Linked DNA regions of Nitratireductor mangrovi. The main gene of each other region encodes a partner of the protein of the gene in region 2 in a complex. Links are inferred from orthologs where the notes say so. Each region holds a gene or a part of one and is shown on either strand. Other genes may lie near its edges.

Region 1 (2,984 bases), 3.2 Mb from region 2 along the record:
ACAAAAGCGTGAAGCCGAGCGCCGAAATCATCAGCGGCCACAGCAGACTCGGATGGATGGTCGGCCCGTCGAGGCGGAAGACCGAGGCCGGCTGGTGCAGCGTGTTCCACCAGTCGACAGAGAACTTGATGATCGGGATGTTGATGACGCCGACCAGCGTCACGATCGCGGCGGCCCGCGCCGAGCGCGTCGGGTCGTCGAGCGCCCGGGTCAGCGCAATGAGGCCGAGATACATCAGGAAAAGCACGAAGACCGAGGTCAGCCGCGCGTCCCAGACCCACCAGGTGCCCCACATCGGCTTGCCCCAGATCGAGCCGGTCAGGAGCGCAAGGGCGGTGAAGACGGCGCCGATCGGCGCGGCCGCCTTGAGCGCGACATCGGCGAGCGGATGGCGCCAGACCAGCGTGCCGAGCGCGGAGACCGCCATCAGCGCGTAGCACATCATGGCGAGCCAGGCGAAAGGCACATGGATATACATGATGCGGACGGTGATGCCCTGCTGATAGTCCTCGGGCGCGGCAAACCCCATGGCGAGCCCGGTGGCGATCGACACTGCCGAAAGCCCGGCGAGCCAGGGGACCAGCCTGTCGGCCAGCGCCAAAAAGCGCGTCGGATTGGCCAGGTCGCTCCAGCGCGGGGAAGAAAGGGCGGTTTGGCTCATGCCTTCTCCTTAGCGCCAGTCCCGTTCCGCTGCAATTGACCGCGATCAAAGCCGCGTGACCGCGCGGTTGCGCCGCAGCGGCGGGGGACGACGTCATTTTGCGGCATTGCGGGCCATTTCCGTCAGAATTGCGACGGCATCCGCGGCCCGATCGGCGGGCACGAAGAGGTGGTCGTGAAAATAGGCTGACACCGGATTGACGCCGATGCCTGCCGCCGCCAGCCGCGGCAGGATGGCGGCAAGGAAACCGACCGCGGCCAGCGAGGAGTGGATGTCGAGCGTGATCATGCGGCAAGGGAAGGTTCCTTCGAGGCCCGCGGCTATTGCCGCCGCGTGCTCGACGATCAGCGTCGTGCCTTCGGCCTCGGCGCAACGCATCAGCGGCGTCAGCCCCGCCGGCTCAACCGTCCCGGGGGCGATGGTGACGAAGACATAGGTCTCAGGTTGCAGGCGCGGCGCCATCGCAGCCAGCAGGGTGTCGAGGTCGGTTTCGCCAGTCATCGCCGTCAGTCCGCCGCCCATCTGAGCGCGGCGGCGGCAGCAACCGGACCGAGCACGGCAAAAAACATGGTGAGCGCCAGCATGATCAGGAAGGGCGGCAGGAAAGGGTCCGGGTCGGTGACGGCGGCGTAGCTCGCCGAAACGCCGAAGATCAGCACCGGGATCGCCAGCGGCAGGACGAGGACCGAAACCAGCAGGCCGCCGCGCGGCAGGGCGACGGCGACGGCGGCGCCGGCGGCGCCGATGAAGGCGATCGCCGGGGTTCCGAACAGGAGCGTCAGCGTCGCGGCGCCGATCGCCGCCGGGCTCATGTTCATGAACAGACCAAGCAGGGGCGCGGCAACGACCAGCGGCAGGATGCTCGCCGTCCAGTGGGCGGCGCATTTGACGAAGACGGCAAGCGACAGCATGCGGCGATCGCGATTGAGGATCATCAGGTCGAGAGCGCCGTCGTCGCGGTCGGCCTGGAACAGACGGTCGAGGCCAAGCAGGCCGGCGAAAAGCGCGCCGATCCAGAGGATCGCCGGGCCGATACGGGCGAGGAGGTTCAGGTCCGGACCGACGCCGAAGGGAATGACGGCAATCACCGCAAGGAAGAACAGGATGCCGACCAGCGCTCCGCCGCCGGCGCGGATGCCGAGCCGCAGGTCGCGGAGATAGAGGGCTAGCATGTCATGCCTCGCCCATCCGCAACTCCTGCGTCTGCTCCAGCCCGAGCGGCAGGTGGGTGGCGGCGAGGATGATGCCGCCATCCTCGCAATGCGCGTCCATGAGATCGGCGAACTGTCGTTCCGAGGCGCGGTCGAGACCGGCGGTCGGCTCGTCGAGCAGCCAGACCGGGCGGTAGCTCACCAGCAGTCTGGCGATCGCAACGCGCCTTCGCTGGCCGGTCGAAAGATAGCCGAATGGCAGGTGGCCGATCGCGTCGAGGCCGACCATCTCCAGAGCCTCGGGCACAGTCAGGTGCGGGGCGCCGAGATAGTCGCGCCAGAAGCTCAGGTTCTCGGTGACGGTCAGCGCGGTCTTCATGCCGTTCTGGTGGCCGAGGTAATGGCAGGCGGAGGCGAGATCGGGCCATTCTTCCGACGTTGGCTCAAGCGCCACGCCGCCGCCGGCAACCGGCAGCAGGCCTGCCACGACGCGCAAAAGCGTGGACTTGCCGGCGCCGTTGGGGCCGGTCACGACAAGCGCGTCGCCCTCATCGAGCGAAAAGGAAATGCCGGAAAAGACGGTTTCGCCACCGCGCTCCCCGGCCAGATTGTCGGCGACGAGGCGCATCCGACTCCTGCCATTCATGTCGTCGCGAGACCGGATGTGCGGTGCGGCAAAATTCCCGGTCGCCAGACTGGAATCCTGTTTAGAAATTCTCTAAGACGACGGCAACCGTGCCAGCGGTCGGCACGGCAACCAATTTGCGCCGGACCGGCGCCCGCCGCCTTGAACGGACGGGACGCCCGGGAGCGGACAGCGGAAATGGCCGTACCCGCACCTCTGCGCAGCATGCCACAGGAGTCCGTTCCCGCTTTGGCTGAACAGACCAGGATGGGATCGCACGTGTCAAAATCACTCGACAGCTTCAATTGCCGCCGCACGCTCAAGGTGGGCGAGCAGGAGTACATCTATTTCAGCCTGACCGAGGCGGAAAAGAACGGCCTTGACGGCATCTCGCGGCTTCCGTTCTCGATGAAGGTGCTGCTCGAGAACCTTTTGCGCAACGAGGACGGCCGCTCCGTCACCAAGGCCGACATCGAGGCGATTGCCGCCTGGATCGACGACAAGGGCTCGGCCGGCTACGAGATCGCCTACCGCCCGGCGCGTGTCC
Region 2 (2,908 bases):
CAGGCGCTGCGCGGCGGCGAAGAGGTCGCCGCGCTTCCAGGCGAGCATCGGCCCGAACGGAACAGCGACCAGAAGCAGCGCGAAGAGCGGCCCGAAGGTCAGGTTGAAAAACGGCGCGCCGACCGAGATCTTCTCGCCCGAAAGCGCCTCCACCAGTAGCGGGTAGAGCGTGCCGACCAACACCGTCGCGGTCGCCGTGCTGAGGAAGAGATTGTTCAATACCAGCGCCCCTTCGCGCGAGACGGGATGGAACAGCCCGCCCGGCGCGAGCGCCTGCGCCCGCCAGGCAAACAGCACCAGCGAGCCTCCGATGAAGAGCGTCAGGATCGCCAGGATGAAGACGCCCCGGCTCGGGTCGGTGGCGAAGGCGTGGACGGAGGTAAGGACCCCGGAGCGGACCAGGAAGGTGCCGAGCAGCGACAGCGAGAAGGTCAGGATGGCCAAGAGGATGGTCCAGATCTTCAGCGCCGAGCGCTTTTCCATGACGATTGCCGAGTGAAGCAGCGCTGTACCGGCGAGCCAGGGCATGAAGGAGGCGTTCTCGACCGGATCCCAGAACCAGAAGCCGCCCCAGCCGAGCTCGTAATAGGCCCAGAAGGAGCCCATCGCGATGCCACCGGTCAGGAAACACCAGGCAACCAGCGTCCACGGCCTGACCCAGCGCGCCCAAGCCGCGTCGATGCGGCCCTCGATCAGGGCGGCGACGGCGAAGGAAAAGCAGATCGAGAAACCGACATAACCGAGATAGAGCAGCGGCGGATGAATCGCCAGGCCGACATCCTGGAGCACAGGGTTGAGATCGCGGCCCTCGACCGGCGCCGGATTGAGGCGCGCGAACGGGTTCGATGTGACGATGATGAACAGGAAAAAGGCGGCGCCGACGAGTCCCTGGACGGACAACACCGTCGCCTTCAGCGTTGCCGGCAGGTTGCGGCCGAAGGCGGCCACCAGCGCGCCGAAGAAGGTCAGGATCACCACCCACAAAAGCATCGAGCCCTCGTGGTTGCCCCAGGTGCCGGTCAGCTTGAACAGAAGCGGCTTTTGCGAATGCGAATTCTCGAAGACGTTGGCGACCGAAAAGTCGGAGCCGAGATAGGCGGCGGTCAGCGCGGCAAAGGAAAGTGCCGTCAGCGCGAAGCCGGTGATCGCGACCGGCCCGCCGACCGCCATCAGCCGCTCGTCGCCGGCGCGTGCGCCGACCAGCGGCAGCGCCGCCTGCACGAGCGCCAGCACGAAAGCCAGTACGAGGGCAAAATGTCCGGTCTCGACCATGCTGCCTTACCTAGTTCTGCTGCCAGACACCCTGTTCCTTCAGGCTGTCGGCGACCTCCTTGGGCATGTAGTTCTCGTCATGCTTGGCCAGCACGCTGTCCGCGACGAAGGTGCCCGCGCCGTCGAACGTGCCCTCGGTGACCACGCCCTGCCCTTCCCGGAACAGGTCCGGCAAAAGCCCGACATAGGTGACCGGGACCCGCCCCCCGCCATCGGCAACGGCGAAGGTCACCCGGCTGCCTTCGCCACGCACGACGGAGCCTTCCTCGACCAGCCCGCCGAGCCTGACGCGCTGGCCGGGCGGCACGGCGGTCGCCACGAGGTCGGCGGGCATGTAGAAATAGGACGTCTTCTGCCCGAGCGCATAGAAGGTCAGCGCCGTCGCCGCGCCCAGGAAACCGAGCGCGCCCGCGATGATCGACAGTCTTTTCTGCTTGCGCGTCATCCTATTCGATCTCGCCGAGATTGAGCGTTGCCGCAAAGCTGCGCAGATCACCGGCCTCCGCGCTGTCCGGCCCGAGTGCCGTGACCGCACGGGCGAGCGCGTCGCGCGCTTCCTCCGCTCGGCCGAGCACACTGTAGGAACGGATAAGCCTCCGCCACCCGTCCGGATCGGCGGGGTTTTCGCGCAAGCGCTGGTCGAGCCCGGCCACCATCGTCTCGATCATCGCCGAGCGGTCGTCGGCATCCATCTCGGCGGCCGCGTCCATCTCGGCCTGGCTTGGCCCTTTCGCCGTTCGCAGCTGCTTTTCGCCGTCGGCACGCGCCAGCGCCTCCGCAACGACGCCGAGCCAGGGAGAATCGCCTGGCAGTTCAGCCCGCAGCGCCTTCAGCGCCGCGGTCGCCTCATCCATGCGACCCTCCTGTGCCATGGCGGTGGCCAGATAGAATCGCGCCTTGGGGTTGGGCCCGTCGCCGAGGTCGATCGCGCGGCGGAACGCTTCCACGGCCTCGCGCGTGACGATGCCGCCGGCGCCGACGTAGATTGCCTCGCCGAGCCCGGTTTCGCGCGCCGCACTCGGGCCGAGCAGGCGGATCGCGTTGCGATAGGCCGTCTGTGCCTCCGTGCCGCGGTTGAGCCGCAGATAGATCGGCGCCAGCACGTCCCAGCCGCGGCCATCGGCCGGATTGGCGCGCAAATGCGCTTCGGCGCGCGCCACCAGTTCCTCCACGCTGGCCTGCGCCGGGTCCTTGGCCAGGCGCGCGGCCAGCGGCTGACCGGGCAGGTCGGGCGAGCCGATGACGGAATAAAGCCCCCAGCTCAGAAGCGGAATGGCGAGAACGGCGACGGTGGCGACAAGCCTGGCGACAACCGTCCCGGTGCCGCGCGCACGCGCGGCCTCATCTTCCGCGCGGATGAGACGTCGGCCGATCTCGGCACGCGCTTCCTCTGCCTCGCGCTCGCCGATCAGCCCACGTTCGGCGTCACGCGCAATCTCGGCCATCTGGTCACGATAGACTTCGCGGTCATGGGCGGCGGCGCTCGCGGCCTCGCGCTTACGGCCGGCGAGCGGCAGGATGACAGCAAGGCATGCCGCAGCCGTCAAGAACGCGAGGATCACCCAGAAGATCATGGCCCAATCACATAACGTTGCGGCCGTTCAATGCCAATCAAACCGTCGTGCGGCCTTTTCGC

The links. The genes of interacting proteins can lie anywhere in the genome.
Region 1: the proteins of ccmE (region 2) and ccmB are in contact, whole or in part, in a solved structure (PDB 8CE8), measured with the Escherichia coli proteins. The link is inferred for Nitratireductor mangrovi from one-to-one orthologs.

Annotation. Positions count from the first base shown.
Region 1 is NZ_CP042301.2:3,673,285-3,676,268, reverse strand. Bases 1-2,915 are described here. They hold ccmB (heme exporter protein CcmB), read right to left. Parts: upstream 1,834-2,915; coding sequence 1,168-1,833; downstream 1-1,167. Other genes in these bases: acnA (aconitate hydratase AcnA), read left to right, coding at 2,717-2,915; ccmA (heme ABC exporter ATP-binding protein CcmA), read right to left, coding at 1,835-2,440; FQ775_RS17945 (ACT domain-containing protein), read right to left, coding at 755-1,162; FQ775_RS17950 (heme ABC transporter permease), read right to left, coding at 1-661. In the rest of the region: more of acnA, read left to right, coding at 2,916-2,984. UniProt on the Escherichia coli protein: Required for the export of heme to the periplasm for the biogenesis of c-type cytochromes.
Region 2 is NZ_CP042301.2:499,505-502,412, reverse strand. The notes cover bases 1-2,839. They hold ccmE (cytochrome c maturation protein CcmE), read right to left. Parts: upstream 1,718-2,839; coding sequence 1,283-1,717; downstream 1-1,282. Other genes in these bases: ccmI (c-type cytochrome biogenesis protein CcmI), read right to left, coding at 1,719-2,839; FQ775_RS02375 (heme lyase CcmF/NrfE family subunit), read right to left, coding at 1-1,272. In the rest of the region: more of ccmI, read right to left, coding at 2,840-2,846. UniProt on the Escherichia coli protein: Heme chaperone required for the biogenesis of c-type cytochromes. Transiently binds heme delivered by CcmC and transfers the heme to apo-cytochromes in a process facilitated by CcmF and CcmH.